DNA from 4 places in the Paenibacillus sp. FSL R10-2778 genome. Region 2 is predicted to be linked to each of the others. Evidence: riboswitches for the same ligand, from Rfam matches in the RefSeq annotation. Region 2 holds a riboswitch; each other region holds the start of a gene.
The links. Region 2 has a riboswitch for cyclic di-GMP ahead of NST40_RS03225 (transglutaminase-like domain-containing protein). Riboswitches for the same ligand answer to the same signal wherever they lie in the genome.

Region 1: linked by a shared signal. The riboswitch ahead of NST40_RS10590 (DUF6612 family protein) and the one ahead of NST40_RS03225 (transglutaminase-like domain-containing protein) in region 2 are both predicted to bind cyclic di-GMP.
Region 3: linked by a shared signal. The riboswitch ahead of NST40_RS30230 (NPCBM/NEW2 domain-containing protein) and the one ahead of NST40_RS03225 (transglutaminase-like domain-containing protein) in region 2 are both predicted to bind cyclic di-GMP.
Region 4: linked by a shared signal. The riboswitch ahead of NST40_RS04780 (glycosyl hydrolase) and the one ahead of NST40_RS03225 (transglutaminase-like domain-containing protein) in region 2 are both predicted to bind cyclic di-GMP.

The regions. Positions count from the first base shown of each region.
Region 1 covers NZ_CP151956.1:2,428,620-2,432,907, reverse strand. Annotated here, with positions in the region: gene NST40_RS10600 (CapA family protein) at 1-438, shown strand, start outside; gene NST40_RS10595 (NADH-dependent flavin oxidoreductase) at 517-1,680, opposite strand; gene NST40_RS10590 (DUF6612 family protein) at 1,793-2,641, opposite strand; cyclic di-GMP riboswitch class I at 2,759-2,850, opposite strand; gene NST40_RS10585 (RNA polymerase sigma factor) at 3,054-3,572, shown strand; gene NST40_RS10580 (DUF4179 domain-containing protein) at 3,556-4,288, shown strand, end outside.
Region 2 covers NZ_CP151956.1:732,172-736,459, reverse strand. Annotated here, with positions in the region: rRNA gene NST40_RS03230 (16S ribosomal RNA) at 1-985, opposite strand, end outside; gene NST40_RS03225 (transglutaminase-like domain-containing protein) at 1,352-2,161, opposite strand; cyclic di-GMP riboswitch class I at 2,175-2,255, opposite strand; cyclic di-GMP riboswitch class I at 2,330-2,412, opposite strand; gene NST40_RS03220 (class D sortase) at 2,532-3,191, opposite strand; gene NST40_RS03215 (GtrA family protein) at 3,294-3,701, opposite strand; gene NST40_RS03210 (glycosyltransferase family 2 protein) at 3,688-4,288, opposite strand, start outside.
Region 3 covers NZ_CP151956.1:6,757,145-6,761,432, reverse strand. Annotated here, with positions in the region: gene NST40_RS30240 (EAL domain-containing protein) at 149-997, shown strand; gene NST40_RS30235 (hypothetical protein) at 1,113-1,679, shown strand; cyclic di-GMP riboswitch class I at 1,837-1,923, shown strand; gene NST40_RS30230 (NPCBM/NEW2 domain-containing protein) at 2,185-4,288, shown strand, end outside.
Region 4 covers NZ_CP151956.1:1,104,552-1,108,839, forward strand. Annotated here, with positions in the region: gene NST40_RS04770 (UDP-glucose/GDP-mannose dehydrogenase family protein) at 1-533, shown strand, start outside; gene NST40_RS04775 (sugar phosphate nucleotidyltransferase) at 1,279-2,652, shown strand; cyclic di-GMP riboswitch class I at 2,789-2,868, shown strand; gene NST40_RS04780 (glycosyl hydrolase) at 2,881-4,288, shown strand, end outside.

The DNA.
Region 1 (4,288 bases), 1.7 Mb from region 2:
TTCGGAAGCGAATATCGTTACACTCCAAACAAGAGGCAAAAAGAGCTGGTCAATCTCTTCTTTAAAAATGGCGCCGACATCATACTGGGGTCTCACCCACATGTTCTTCAACCGTTAGCGCTTCGTGGAAAAAAACAATTCGTTATTTACTCATTGGGGAATTTTGTTTCGACTAAACTAATGAATATTCCTTATACACAAAGCGGTATCATTCTTACGCTTAAAATAAAGAAGGATGAAAAAGGACACACGAGTATAACTAACGTAGGTTACATCCCGACTTGTGTAGATCGAAGAATAAAAAGCGGCAGGAAAATTACAGAGATCATCCCCATCCGCGACGCATTAAAGAGAAGCGACACCGACATAAAAACAGAACGGCGAAATCTCATGAATCGAATGTTGAAACATACGACAACAATCTTAAAGAGGGAATAGAGTCGTTACAGAAAAATAACGTTCCGCGGAATTTACCGCGGAACGTTATAGATTTAGACCTCAAAACTGTGTTTGGGTTTAGCGTAAACGATCAGGCATCATTAATTTAAGGAATTCTAGAATACCATTCTCTACTACAAGTTCTTCTCTATCTTGATCAGCAAGTACTCTTCTGATGAGATCTTCTTTACCCTCCAGTACTTTACTTGTCCAATGAGGATCAATGATAAGAGAGCGTCCTACTGCTACTAATTCAGCATTTGTCAACGTGTCCTCTGCGTCCTGTTTGGTACGGATATCTCCTACCCCAATTAAAGGTATACGGCCTTTGATTTTCTCATGCACATATTGCAGGATTGATTTTTCTTTAAAATCTTCTGATGCAGATACTTTCTTGAAGTCCCCTAATGAAATATGCAGATAATCCAGCTTTTTATCAGCTAATTTATCAATGAGATAAAAGGTATCGGTGATTTTAATTCCAGGCTCTTCATATTCTTCTGGAGAAAAACGATAACCGACAATAAAATCCTTAACCTTTGAATTGTCAACAACAGCAATAACTGCATCCACTAATTGGTTAATGAAATTAAATCTTTTTTCTAAGCTTCCGCCCCATTGATCTTCACGACGGTTGGAGTGTGGAGAGAAGAATTGTTGGATTAAATATGTGTTTGCTCCATGAATTTCTACCCCGTCAAATCCAGCTTGAATAGCACGTTGAGTCGCTTTTTTAAAATCCTCAATTACACCGAAAATTTCATCTTCTGTTAATGCTCTTGGAATTTCTGCATTCGGGCGTTCGGCAGCAATGGCGCTGGAGGAGACGGGTTGTACGCCACGCAATATTTTTGAATCTGTCATTCTTCCTGCATGGAATAGCTGTAAAATAGCCTTTGTTCCATTTCGTTTAATAGTAGATGCTAATCGGCTGAGGCTAGGAATAAATTCATCGGAGGAAACACTAAGTTCACCTTCCCATCCTTTTCCACCCTCTTGTACATTTGCTGCCGCAGTGATGACCGCACCTACTTCGCCCGTTCTTAGCGAATAGTATTTCAATTCATCTTGTGTTACTACACCGTCATAAAAGCTCATTCGAGTGGTCATTGGAGCCATAACCACTCGGTTTTTTAATGTCAGCCCTCTGCGAAAAGTTAATGCTGTGTCTAGTGCTATCATCTTTTTCCCAACTTTCATTAAATTATATTTAGATAAATTATTATATACATGCGCATACATATAAATTACAGCAATGATTTATTCTTGTCAACTAATAAAGAACTGCTGTTGGATACAACAAAAAGCGCTGTTCCGCTGAACAGCGCTTTTCGCTCGTTATGAATCGTCCTTATTATTCTAGTTCGGCCGGTTTTACAATGGCTGCACCTTTATTATTTTTGGAATATTTAGCTTCGATTTTCGTGGTGTATGTATCTTTGGCTCCATCACTTACCAGCACATAACTCAGATCGACTGTCAGCTTTTCCGTTTGCCAGGTCTTAGTATTGACGAATAATTTCCACGTTACGCTTTTGGGTTGAACTGTCTCTCCATCCCAGAGGTTCTCCTGGTCATAGAGTTTGATTATCCCCTTAGCTGCTGTCGGATCGGTTACCGTGAATTGTAAGACTGTTTGTGCGCCAGCAGTGCTGACTTTCATGGATTTTTTATAACTTTTGACCGAATCAAGCATGGAAACAGGATCGTATTGGCCTTTAGAGTAAAAGGCATCCCATTCCGTTTTCTCCAGTCCAAGCCAATATTGTGCATCAGGATCGATTGGCTCCCCGTCATCGTCGTAACCTTCATCTTCAGATTCATCGATCAGTTCACTTCCGTCTACAAGATAGTAAAACTCCTTGTCATTGGCATATAGACTGTACGATGTTTCTAAAAGACTACTAGCGACAGTGCCTGCTGCGGCAAAATTCGGCAGACGGTTGATATCCAGCTTCAGAGTGTTGGTGTTGCTGATACGCACCCCGCCGCTTTGAATATCCTGTTTTTTGGTCACATCCAGATGGAAATTCTTTATTGCTTTGGAGGCTGCCGTTACTTTGCTGATCATCTGATCCGCGGTTACTACTGTTGAGGTAGCTGCTGACACTACTCCTGGATTAGACATCCATCCGATCGTTCCGGACAGCAATAAAGCACCTACTGCCAAACTAGTACCTATTGTTTTGAAAAAACTGTTCATGTACTTCCCCTTTCGGCCCCTTGCGATAATGTAACGCCGTATAGGTCGAAATAATAAAAGAGCTCAAAATAGACTACATATTCTTAGAGCTATCCTTTATGCTTCATAAGACATCCCTATGGCGGCCTGGCGATCATTTCCTTCTGTCGAAAGGTTTTAGACCCATGGCTTTGTGTCATCATCTTTCGATGATTTTACCTTTAACGCGGACATTCAATTAGTTTTAATAGATTACGGACGCATGTCCCACCGCTAATTTTATCATGGTTATAATTACCTGTAAACGACTTATCTTCCATTCGAATTCGCTATGATACTCAGAAGAAATACTACAATCAAAATGAAAAATGAACGATTACATACGCTTATAAGTCTTATTAATGAGAACAGTAAAGACAGGGGGTGCAGCAAAATGAGTGACCGGGAAATTTTCGAGCTCTATAAAGAACAAGTATATTATTTTTGTTACTACTTAATGAAAAATCAGGCAGATGCGGAGGATATTTCCCAAGAGGTATTTGTAAAAGTTATCTTAGCGGATAAGTCGAAGGTAAGAAACTTGAAAGCTTGGATTTTACGAATTGCTTCGAATGAGTGCAACAGTGTGATCAAAAGGCGTAAGACGGGGTGGATGAAAGAAGTACGTAATTATTTACTATCCAGGTTTGAGGAATCAAACCCTGTAGAAAAACGTTTGGATCGACAGGAAACTAAAAAAGAATTACAAGGGTTATACAGTCAGCTTCCTGACAAAATCAGAATGGTAGTAGTCCTTCGTTTTATAAACGAATTGACTGTACCCGAGATCTCTAAAGTTATGAGCATACCCGAAGGAACTGTAAAATCCAGACTGAACAAGGGACTTAAAATACTAAATAGAATGGGTGGAACCCAACTAAAGGAGCTGAATAGTAATGAGTCTCTTTATTGAAAAAGATAAACATATTCCCCGACCGGATTATGATTTGATGTGGACTGCCATAGAACAAGAAGCTTATACACGTCAAAGAAATCTGCATGCCTCCCAGAATACTCCTAGGTCTAATAAAAAGGTTATTCCTATCAGTATTGTCTTCTCTTGCCTCTTACTTGTAGCCATTCCTGTATTCGCTAGTATGACGATTAATTGGGATAAAATTGGTGGTCGAAGTGTGAGCAATGCATTAAATAACGGCATCGGTCAACAGTATAATCTTCAAACTTCCAGTTCAGGAGTAACAATGAATTTGAACGGTGTTGTAACTGATGGAGAAAAAATGAAAATGCTGTTATCACTTGATACTAAATCTGATCTATCCAAATATACTGGATTTGCTACAGAGGAAAACATCATGACTAGTGAATCCGGTGCCAAGGCAAAGGTATACGGTTATTTAGAATACGATCCTGAAAGCCAGAAACTCATTGGAGTATATGAGACACCTGATACATTAAAGGATGATAAAAAGGACTACAGGTTTGAAGCACGGAATCTCATTTTTTACAGTGATCGGAATATTCCCTTACAATCTAATCATCAAGCAGGGGATACTATCAATACTGGAGTTAAGCAATATCCAAGCATTCAAATCGAATCCGTTCGATATGTTTCCAATCAAACCATTATCCGTTACAAAGTCGCTGCATCACCATCTGACTTAGGACGGG
Region 2 (4,288 bases):
CGCGTTGCTTCGAATTAAACCACATACTCCACTGCTTGTGCGGGTCCCCGTCAATTCCTTTGAGTTTCAGTCTTGCGACCGTACTCCCCAGGCGGAGTGCTTACTGTGTTAACTTCGGCACCAAGGGTATCGAAACCCCTAACACCTAGCACTCATCGTTTACGGCGTGGACTACCAGGGTATCTAATCCTGTTTGCTCCCCACGCTTTCGCGCCTCAGCGTCAGTTACAGCCCAGAAAGTCGCCTTCGCCACTGGTGTTCCTCCACATATCTACGCATTTCACCGCTACACGTGGAATTCCACTTTCCTCTTCTGTACTCAAGCCACCCAGTTTCCAGTGCGACCTCAGGTTGAGCCCAAGGTTTAAACACCAGACTTAAATAGCCGCCTGCGCGCGCTTTACGCCCAATAATTCCGGACAACGCTTGCCCCCTACGTATTACCGCGGCTGCTGGCACGTAGTTAGCCGGGGCTTTCTTCTCAGGTACCGTCACTCCGGTAGCAGTTACTCTACCGGACGTTCTTCCCTGGCAACAGAGCTTTACGATCCGAAAACCTTCATCACTCACGCGGCGTTGCTCCGTCAGGCTTTCGCCCATTGCGGAAGATTCCCTACTGCTGCCTCCCGTAGGAGTCTGGGCCGTGTCTCAGTCCCAGTGTGGCCGTTCACCCTCTCAGGTCGGCTACGCATCGTCGCCTTGGTGGGCCGTTACCCCACCAACTAGCTAATGCGCCGCAGGCCCATCCCTCAGTGACAGATTGCTCCGTCTTTCATTCTTCTCTCAGGAGAAAAAAGAAATTATCCGGTATTAGCTACCGTTTCCGGTAGTTATCCCAGTCTGAAGGGCAGGTTGCCTACGTGTTACTCACCCGTCCGCCGCTAAGTTATTTTGAAAGCAAGCTTTCAAAATAACTCCGCTCGACTTGCATGTATTAGGCACGCCGCCAGCGTTCGTCCTGAGCCAGGATCAAACTCTCCAATTAGTATTGAAAAGAGCGATATGCTCATTTTGAAACATCTGACGAGAAAATTAATTCTCTAATTTTGGATTTCACTTGCGTGATTTCCTACTCACTCGTTGTTCAGTTTTCAAAGATCAAGTTCTCGTTGGCGCCGTTTAATGTCTCAGCAGCAACTCTTATAATATATCATGTTATCTTCAGAAATGCAAGCTTTATTTTCGAAGCTTTTTATCAGCCTCGTCTATATCGCCTGTACGCTGTCTAACAACGCTTACCTATAATACCCCAACTATTAATAGAAAAGCAACCCCTAATATAAAAATAAACAACTAGCTTAATAATTAAGCTAGTTGTTTATTTAATAGAGTTATGTTTCTAGCGACGAACTTAATAGTATTTTGCCGCAGTATATTTGCTTGAGGCTTTAATTAAATCGGTTTTCTTATCACTCTTTGCAAGTCCTGCATCCACTGTAGTATCAATGGTAACCCACTTCCCATTAAGCAACACTTCGTTCCAGGCATGATATTGCGTAACGTAGCTTGTATTCCCCATTACCAACTTAGCAGGAACATCTACACTCCGCAGCATTGCGGCAAAAAGAGAAGCGTAATCATAGCAAATCCCTTTTTTAGTAGTCAATGTCTTATCGATGCTTGGAATATAATCAGTAGTTACACTATTAGCAAGAGAGTAATCATATTGTACATTCGCAACTACATAGTTATAGATCGCTTTAACTTTCTCTTCGTCTGTTGTTTTGCCTTGTACTAATTGTTTAGCTTTGACAATCGCTTTATCAGAAGAACTCCATTTCACATTCTGTACGGAGCCCAAATATACGGAATTCGAGTCACTCATGGTTACGTCTACTACTTCGGAATATAATGCTTTGTATTTATTGCCGGTTGTGTTCTCCAGAACAGAAACCTTATAAGTCCCATTTCCTTGTTGCAAAGGGAAGTCCTCAGCTTGTCCAGAAGCATACAAGTTATATGTATAGCTGCTGTTATCTTTGGTGATCATGAGTTTGATTCTTTTATCTTTCGGAATATCATAGTTAATACCAATAACACCTTGAGCCACTTTGGATGTAATCAACCAGCTGGCATCTGCACTTGCAGCTTGAGCTGTACTTACCGGAACTGAAGTCATTAGGACGAACAACGCCACCAGCATAAAATAAACCTTTTTCACGGATAAAACTCCTTTCGGTAGCTGGCTGCCATCCTTTCGGGAAGGCCCTTTAGCTTTGCGTCCCTACCTTTCGATAGGTTTGCCGTTATCGTATAAGCTCTATCTGTTCTAGCTTTACTAGATATAATTGATAGAATCCATTTGAAACAAACAAAAAAAGCCTCTTCATTCGGTAGCTGGCTGCCATCCTTTCGGGAAAAGGCCCTTTAGCTTTGCGTCCCTACCTTTCGGAAGGTTTGCCGTTATCGTGTTTAGCTTTCATAGTATAATACTATCATATTTATAGTTGTGAACAAGACCTAATTTACTAGATTACCCATTATTTTATAAATATCTCCCGGTATTTGTGTTTTCTTGTCATTCACTATTCTCATTTTGTTAATTTGGCATGAACAATCAGCCGATGCGTTGGATTCACTAGCGGATCACATGTAATCAGAGTAACAATCTTATCCTTGTCATTCCCGTCAAGAACGGAGACATCACTCGGATCTACAACAGAAATATCATACACCTCATAGTTAAACACCTGATCACTAGTCTTTACCGTGATAACATCCCCCACAACAACCTCATTCAATCTGTTAAACAAACGACCCGTAGTTCGAGCCCGATGCGCCGCGATTGCAGCATTCCCGATCTCTCCAAGGGGTGCCGTTTCTTTCATATGGGCTGCAGCATGTTTCATATTAGCTTTTGTAGCCCCTTCTAATACAGGCAGCTTCAAATCAATCTTATCGATTTCAATTAATGCGATTACTTTGCCACCGACTTCAATCTCCGGTTCAGGCTTTTCTGTCTCTTGGGGTTGGGGCTGTGCCTGAGCATCCAGAACCGATTCCTCTGCTAACAGCTGAGTAACTTCAGCATACCTGCTCTTCAGATCTGGCTGGGGAGTACTATCGGCAGTGCTTAGTTCAGCCGTTTCTAATAACTTCTCCTGCTGCCTGTCGTTGTACCACTCGTTAGCTGTCGGATATAACATGATAAGTATCCCAGCCAGTATGAGTAGATAGGAGAATTTACGCAATGTTATTCACCTCCGTATATTATTTCTATGGTTATATACAAATCAAGCAGAAACAGCTACTTGCCTTTAAGCATAGCAACTCCTTCTGCCTGAAATTAATGTTTAAAATACCCATTTACGACTTCCAAAGAAATTGATGATCACCGTGATAAAGGTAACCAGCACCTTGGAGATCAAGACTTGAATACCTAGTTTGTCTGTCAACAGATGCATTAACAACAGTGATATTCCGAGCACTACCAGATTCAGCACGATAAACTTGACCAGCTGTACGCGGTCGAAGCCTTCTTTATTCCCCCGGTTGCGATCACGAAAGGTAACTTTTTTATTCAAAATAAAGCTATTCGCCGTGCCTGCACTATAGGAGATCACCTGCGCCAATGCGTATACCATCCCTAGTGAATTCAACAATGTGAAAATCACAAAATCAATAAGCGTATTGAGCAAACCTACGGCATTAAATTTGAGGAACTGTATGAATGCAGCGCGCAAGTTCTTATCTGACATCATTGTGGTCCTTCCGGCGGTCCAGTTGTTCTTCGTTCTGGTAGCCTTTAGTCTCACTAACAATATATAGCGGTCTATCTTTAGACTCGTCATAAATCCGTCCGATATACTCCCCAATCACACCCAACAGCATCAGAACAATACCGTTAAAGAGCAGATTGACACCTACAATGGAAGCCCAGCCCGGAACCGTCCAGGAGGTGAAAAATATCCTTTGGAACAAGACGAAAAATAAATAGAGAAAGCTAGAAAATGAAAGAAAGAATCCAATATACGTAGCAATCTTAAGCGGCTTATGTGAAAAAGAGGTGATGCCATCTAACGCAAAACGAATCATTTTCTTCAGCGGATATTTGGTTTCTCCGGCAAAACGTTCTTCCCGTTCATATTCCACCATAGTCTGCTTGAAGCCAACCCAGCTCACCAAACCTCTGACATAGCGGTTCTTTTCTTTAAGTCCCCGCAGGACATCACATACCTTACGGTCAATAAGACGGAAATCGCCTGTATCCGTAGGAATATCTACACTTGTCATACTGCTGAGCAGGCGGTAAAAAAGCTTCGCGGTGACCTTTTTGAACATCGTTTCT
Region 3 (4,288 bases), 910 kb from region 2:
AGGGGTTATGAATGTGGCTTGTAATCATTGTGTAGTAAGAGATCTGAATTTTGAAATCAAGGCTCATGGTGAGCTTAATCTTAGGGTTTTACCTGAGGTTATTCATCACCTGAGTAGAAGTAATACGATACATAAGGTGGAAGAAAATGTGATTACAATTAAGGAGGCTGGGGTGCGGGATTTTCTGGATTTCTGTAATGACCATATGGAGTCGGAGCAGGTTGAATTCCGTATAGATGACCAAACATGGAGACCCCTATCCGAATTACCCACTGTACTTGATATGGAGTGGATTGATGAGGTTATCACTAAGGGTCTTGTTACTTGCTACTTCCAACCGATTGTGAACGTAAGGGAAGAGATTTTTGCATACGAGCTCCTATCCAGATTTAAAAAAGAAGACGGATCTCTTATCTATCCTAATGAGATTTTTGCGGCGGCACGTAATCGTGGGCGTTTATATGCTTTAGACCGGTTATGTAGAATGACGGCTGTAAAATATGCTGCACCCTTAAATAAAAAAACGTTTATTAATTTTATCCCAACGTCGATCTACGCTCCAGAGTTCTGCTTAAGATCAACCGTTGAACTGGCCAATCAATTAGGCGTCGATCCTTCTCTTTTTGTCTTTGAAGTTGTTGAGACGGAGAAAGTGGATGATCTCGCTCATTTGAAAGCTATTTTGACATATTACAAGGATCGGGGATTTGAATACGCTTTAGATGATGTTGGTGAGGGCTTCAGCACGATCGAGATGTTATTGGAGCTTAAACCCCATTACATGAAGCTGGATATGAAATATGTTCAGGGTGTGTCCAGCGATCTGAACAAACAGAAAATAGCAAAGCAATTTTTAGAAAAAGCTTTAGAAATCCAATCCGTTCCTTTAGCAGAAGGTGTGGAGTTTAGAGAGGACTTTGAATGGCTTAAGCAGAGTGGTTATCAGTTGTTTCAGGGATATTTATTTGGAAAGCCTGATCCTATTCCCAAACAGTAATCCTAATGAGTATATATCCGTCCAGAGGATGAGATGAATTTCAGGTCAGAGTCTGAGTACAGCCAACCCCCGGGGTTGTATAATTTAGGTAATTGAAAAGGGGGACGGGATGGATATGAAATGGCATCAATTTGTAACGCGCTGGGCAGATTCTAGGGGCTTTGATGGACGAGAGATTGATTATCAATGGCCTTCTCCCTCATTTCCGGTCATCAGTATTCGCAGTAATCTAGGGCGATACTCAGGTCAAGCGTATGGTCGTGGAGGTAAACCCCGTGTGAAGACAGCCGTTGGATTAATCGCTATTGGAGATGTAGCTGTCGGCTTGATTTCCATAGGTGCGATAAGCGTGGGCGTATTATCCTTAGGAGCAATATCACTGGGAATGTGGTTAGCGATCGGAGCAATAGCACTTAGCTGGCTTGGCTTCGCAGTGGGAGCGATTGCGATTGCAGGCGTGGCTGTAGGAGCGATCGCAATCGCGGAAAAAGCGTTGGGGGCCATCGCCATAGGGGATACGGCGTTTGGTGCGATAGCGATAGGCAGGATCGCTGGGGGTGCCATAGCTATCGGACAATGGGCATATGGTGTAATCGCAGTTGGCGAACATGGTTTCGGATTAATTCCCGTCACGGGCGATGTGTGGAATTGGTTCCGGCGTTTGTTTGGATCGGGGAGTTAAGTAGACCTACAGTCCTAAAGGATGCCCTTCTCTTCCGGGATGGTCGATAAATAATATCTATCACATAAGAAAAACTAATTGCAATTACCTATATTCATTTCATACCAATTAATCATGCGATCCGATCTAGGCTTATGTTACTCTTTGAATGTATTCGAAACTTCATAGGCAAACCTATGGAAATGTAGGGACGCAAAGCTAAAGGGACTAAGGTTATCATAACTATTGTCAGCCAGCTGCCAAAGAGTGTGTAACGCTTTTTGTTAAAATATAAGATATTAAGTATAAGTTATACACCTATACTTAATATCTTATATTTCTCGCTTAAACGCTTACCGTCCTTATAGGACGCCGAAGGCGTTTATGCTTGTTAAGGTTTAATAAAAATTAAGTCTTAATTTTTAGGCGACTTTATACGCAATCAAGCTACTCTTTTGGGGTAGTTTTTTTTGTGCCCATTTTTGGGCACTGGAGAGATTCATATGACATCTGGGGGTAAGAAGAGATGAAGAAAATGATTGCGATCGCTACATCGGCGGCCATGTTGGCCAGTTTTTCGAGTGAGGCAGGTTATGCTTTAGCAAGTGAGGCAAGCAAGGTAAATGTAACAAAAAAAGTGGCGCAAAGTAAGGTTAACTTATTAAGCAACGCTTCGGTTATTCCGTTTGAGCTGTACGGCAAGGATGCTCTAAATGCCTATAATGAGGTTTTTAGAATGAATCCAGCAAATATTAAATCCATCACAAATAACGGTGGTAACTACTCAGGCTCGCCTATAGCTAAGGCTATGGATGGGGATATGAGCACGCATTGGGAGACTGGCAAACCGAATAGTTCAACGTTTACGAATGAGGTTGTGTTTGTTTTCAATGAGTCCACTGAATTAAATAGAATGGTATACGCGGCTAGGCAATCCGGTGCGAAAGGTAAAGGTTTTGCTCAAGAATTTGATATCTACGGCTCCACTACCGATGCGGGTGATTTTACGCTCGTGTCTTCTGGAGAATATACAGGCTCAACCGGTGATGTAGTGGAGATTCAGTTCGCACCTACGGCATTTAAGAGACTTAAATTTGTCTTCAAAAAAGCGAACCAAGATTGGGCGAGTGCGGCTGAATTTTCATTTTATAAAGAGGATAGTGTCTCTGCTAAAATGAAAAATTTATTTACTGATGATACCTTGAGCCAAGTTAGTGCTGCCTTTGATACGGCAGAGAAATTAACAGCTTTAGAGAATGAAGTGCAGGCACATCCACTGTATGCGCAGTTTAAAGAAGAGATAGAGAATGCAAAGATCCTTTTGGAGAACCATCAGGTAGAGGCAACGGCAGCCAAGGTTTCGAAGCTAAAAGGGTATGGAACAGCCTATGAAAATGCCTATAGCCAAGCTTATAGAATGCCGAATGCAAACGTATCAAAAGTAACGGTGAACGGTGGAAGCTACTCAGGTACGAAGCCTGAATATATGCTGGATGACCAGCCCACTACGCATTGGGAAACGAACAAAAACAATGATGCAAGCTTCACGAATGAAGTCGTGTTTGAACTAGCGCAAGCGGAAGTGCTGGACAGAGTGGCTTTTTTGGCTAGAGATAACCGCAAAGGATTCCCAGAGGCTTTTGAAATCTATGCATCAGAGACGAGTAAAGGAGAGACCTTCCAACTTGTATCTAGCGGAACCGCGGTTAGTACCAATGACTTTCTGGAATTTAAATTCGAACCGACGAAGTTTAAAAGATTAAAATTTAAGTTCACAAAAGCTAATATCAACAGACCTTTTGCGGCTGAATTTAGATTTTATACAGAAGATAAAGTAAGCGAAGCTGTAAATGGTATTTTCACAGATGGAACGATGATTGCGGTTGTGCCTGCTTATAATAGCGTCGAAGCAATCAACGAATTAGAAGAAGCGGCAAAAGTACATCCGCTCTATCCAATCCTGAAAGATTCTTTGGATTTAGCTAAGAAGCTAGTGAATGGTGAAGTTCAAACCGAAGGCACCATCATTGAGGCGGAACAACGTGGAGATATGAAAAAGCATGCGCAGGAAAACCTGAGAATTGGTTTTGGTACGAACAACCAGCCTACAGGTCTCGTTGCAATGCCTGGAGATACGATCAACGTTTATGTGGACGCAGCTTCTAACGATAAGCTACCTTCTTTAGTCTTTTCTCAACAAGAGGCCGCTTGGAATGTTTGGGCTAGAGGTGTGCAATTGCGTCCAGGTAAGAACATTATAACCGTTCCTGAATTTGCTACGAATAGTTATTATGCACATGAAGTGACTAAGGGCGGTACAGTGTATATCGTCAATCCATATACAGCTGAGGAACAAGGGAAAGCGCCATTGATCCGCTTCGAAGGTTTAGAAAAGATTCCTTTTATGACCAAGACCACGGATCCAGAACAATTCAAAACCTTCTTAATCACATACAAACAAAGACTGGACGAAGATAAAGCGGCTCATCCAAATGTTCAAGATCGTAAACTCATAGATGTGGTAGAAATGGCCAGCGATCATGTTATTTTCACAGGAACGGCGACGGAGGCGTACAACAAATATATTACGCAAGGAAATAACCCGCTGGACACCGTAACTGGGTATGACA
Region 4 (4,288 bases), 370 kb from region 2:
CGGGCAACGTCGATTACGAATTCAAATTATTGAAATCTGTAGTCGAAGTGAACAAGGGACAACGGTTTATGATCATCTCCAAGCTGCATGAATCACTTGGCAGCCTGCGCGGTTCGACAATTGGGATATGGGGGCTTGCTTTTAAGCCTAACACTGATGATGTCCGCGAAGCTCCAGCCAGAGAGATTGTTGAGGCACTGGTGGCTGAAGGGGCAACAGTCAAACTATATGATCCAATCGCAGCTACAAATTTCAGGCAGCAATACGATCATCCGCAGCTTCGCTGGTGCAATCTGCCAGAGGAGGCGGCTGAGGGCAGCGATGCCGTATGCCTCTTGACCGATTGGAGCCTACTGAAGGACATTGATCTGCATCAGCTGGCGAAAAGCATGCGCAATGGGGTGCTGATTGATGGACGCAACGTGTATTCCAAGGAGCAAATCGAGGGTACCGGCCTCGTTTATCATTCTGTCGGTCGCCCGCAGATGGGTGGATTGAGCGGTTATTCTGCTAGTGTAGCTGGAGCGGTTTAATCGAAGTTATATTGATTGAACTTGTGTTTTTTCTATTTAGGGATGAGCCGTGACTCCAGAGAATGTTTGGACTTCCAGCCGCTGTTGTCTGCAGATTTCCTGATTTTAACCGCTGATAGCGGTAGAAATCCGCAGACAAAGGCGGACGCTATCGCTCTTACAGTTCCAAAATTCCCCTCCGTCACTCCGTTCCCTTATCTTAAGTTTCTAAGCAATTTATAAAGTTAGGTACTCTGATTATATACCGCAGTAGCATTTGTAGTTGTCATTGTCTCTGTCTCTGTGGTGGCAACTAGTCTTGCTCTTGTAGTTGCAGTTGTTCTTGCAGTTGCAGTTGTTCTTGCAGTTGCAGCTGCCTCCCCCGGAGCAGAAGCAAATCTTTAGAAAAACGTGCTTGCTTCCGGCTGGTACAGCCCGGTACGCACGGATCAAGTATTAAGAAGAAGTTGGTTAGGTTAAGAACGGAAAGGGAATTTGGAACTGTAGAAACGGAGTGTTCGCCCGAAAGATTTCCGTAGGAAAGCTAGCTTCGAAAGCATATGCTATCCTCGGATTTCTACCGCGAGAAGCGGTTCAATAAGGAAATCTGAGGATAACAGCGATCGGAAGTCCAAAATCCCTTGGAGTGGTTTCTACCTAACAAATTTTTTTAGTGCATCCGCTCGAAATAAGGCTAAGTGGAAGCTGACGTTTTGATAACAATTCAAATATGCTCGATTTCCATAATTCAAGGAGGGTTCATTCTATGAAAATGGTACTTCTATCAGGCGGTTCAGGTAAACGGTTATGGCCGTTGTCCAACGACTCACGTTCAAAGCAATTTCTAAAGGTACTTGAAAGCCCTCAAGGTGAACCAGAATCCATGGTACAACGTGTCTGGAGACAGCTGGAGGAAGCAGGGATGGCAGAATCATCTTATCTGGCCACCGGCCGTGGCCAAGTAGAAATGATACAAAGCCAACTGGGAAGTCATGTGCCGATTATCGTTGAACCGGAGCGTCGGGATACTTTTCCGGCTATCGCCTTAACAGCTACCTATCTTTATTCAGTGGCAGGTGTTTCTCCAGCGGAGACGGTAGCAATATTGCCTGTTGACCCTTATGTAGAAGCATCTTTTTTCGATACCATAGCTATGCTTGAGGGGACCATGCTGGAAAGTGGAGCAAATCTGGCTCTTATGGGTGTTGTTCCTGAACATGCCTCAGAGAAATACGGATATATTATTCCTACCACCGAAGAGGCGGGGGAAAATGGTTTTATGAAGGTGAGTCACTTTCAAGAGAAACCTGACCGCATACAAGCAGAACAGCTCATCGAGCAAAATGCCTTGTGGAATTGCGGAGTGTTTGCCTTCCGCTTAGGGTACTTGTTAGATATTTTGCAGCGTAAAGGGTTGCCTTTAGGATATGAAGAATTGCAGAAGCAGTATAAGCTATTGTCTTCCATCAGTTTTGATTATGAAGTGGTGGAGAAAGAAGAACATATTGTGGTGCAGCCGTATGATGGATTCTGGAAGGATCTTGGAACGTGGAATACGCTGACAGAGGAAATGAGCAGCAAGCATGTAGGAAAAGGTTTTGTGACGGCGGATTCTGAGGGGACTTGCTTGATTAATGAGCTGGACATTCCGATTACGGTAATTGGTGCGAAGGATCTGATCATTGCGGCTAGCCCGGATGGGATTCTAGTTACCCATAAAGCTGAGAGCCCACGGATTAAAGAAGTGCTGAAGACCTTTGAACAAAGACCGATGTACGAGGAACGCCGTTGGGGTCATTACAAAGTTATTGATTATGTGAAATATGATGAAGGCAATGAAGTGCTGACCAAACGGATTTTTATATCCGAGGGGAATAATATCAGCTATCAATTACATCGCAAGCGTAGTGAAATTTGGACAATCGTCAGCGGCGAAGCAAGTATTGTGCTGAATGAGAAAAAACATAATGTGAAGGCTGGGGACGTGGTACGTATACCGGAAGGAACGAAGCACGCGATCCTTGCTTTGACGGATGTTGAGTTTATAGAGGTACAGACGGGGTCTGAATTAGTAGAAGAAGATAACATACGTATTACTTTAGACTGGAATGATATAGAACTACAACAATTCATTTCATAGGTCTAACCTATCTATTTAACCAATTCAAAATTTCTTGAAACAGGTAAATTGACTCAATTATCAAAAAAAGTCATAAAAACACTAAATATATCATTAATTGTCGTCGATACTTACGGTAAGAGAGATTATTTCTCTTAAATTGAAAAGGCAAACCTATCGAAAGGTAGGGACGCAAAGCTATAGGGCCTTCGAAAGAGTGGCAGCCTGGCTACCGAAAGGGAGATTATTTTGAAAGCTTACCGTACGTATCGATTGTTTGGTGCATTTCTGTCACTCGTCCTGTTTCTGACTGCACTTCCGCTTGCTGTTGGAATTTCGCCGTCTGTTGTCATAGCTGCTTCAAATTCTGGAACGCCAGTTACCCCAGGTGCCTCACCTGAAGCCGTAAAGCTGCTTAACTATTTTTACTCGATCTCAGGAAAAGGTATTATTGCCGGTCAACATGACTATTTAGAAAGTCCAGATGAAATTAACAATATGCTGAAGGGAACCAGCGGACAATATGCGGCTCTTCACGGTTATGAAATGGGTGCGATCAGTGGTCAGTCCGAAGCAACGATGGCTTGGCAACGTCAAAATGTGGTGAACAGCGCCATCAACTGGAATAAAGCGGGCGGGATCGTAGCTATGACTTTTCATGCTAACCTGCCGGGCACCTCTTATGACTGGGATAATGTGAAAAAAACACTTAGCCAGAGTGAGTTCGATAGTTACGTTACACCGGGTACCAAGCAATATAACAATCTGATCGCTGAGCTTGATAAGGTGGCCGTCTCTTTAAAAAGCTTGCGCGATGCCAACGTTCCGGTGCTTTGGAGACCCTATCATGAAATGAACGGGAACTGGTTCTGGTGGGGGAAGAAAAATAACTTTTCTAAACTATGGAATATTATGTATGACCGTTTTGTTAACGTTCATAAATTAAATAATTTGTTATGGGTATGGAGTCCGAATGCTCCCAATGTTTGGTCAGATCCTTATGCGCTAACTTATCCAGGTGCTGATAAAGTAGATATTCTGGCAGCAGATATATACGAAAATGATTACCAGCAAAAATACTATGACAGCTTATTGAGTCTAGCCGCAGGCAAACCGATTGCGATCGGGGAGAATGGTGAAATGCCTAATCTGGAGAAGCTTCAGCAATCGCAAAATAAATGGACGTATATGATGAGCTGGGGAAAAATGCTTTACGAGAATAACAGTGCAGACACAATCAAAACATTTATGAATAGCAACTATACCCTGACCAGAGATAAATTAAATACTGGTCTGGCACCGACACCTAGCGCCGCACCAGCGCCGGCACCTTCCGAAGAAGAGGGGGAGGCAGCAATTCCTCTCGCGAAGGGGCTTGCAGGAGAGTATTACAACAACATGCAGTTGTCGGGAGCAGCAGCTCTTAACAGAACTGATGCAATAATCGATTTCAATTGGCGGCAAGGCTCGCCGGATGCCGCCCTCGGGATTGATCGGTTCTCCATACGTTGGAGCGGTAAAATCAAGCCATTATATAATGAGCAATATACATTTTACACTACCTCAGATGATGGTATCCGTGTCTGGGTGAATGGGGAATCCGTGATTGATAGTTGGACTAAGCAAAGTGGTACTGAGCGTAAGGGCACTATAACGC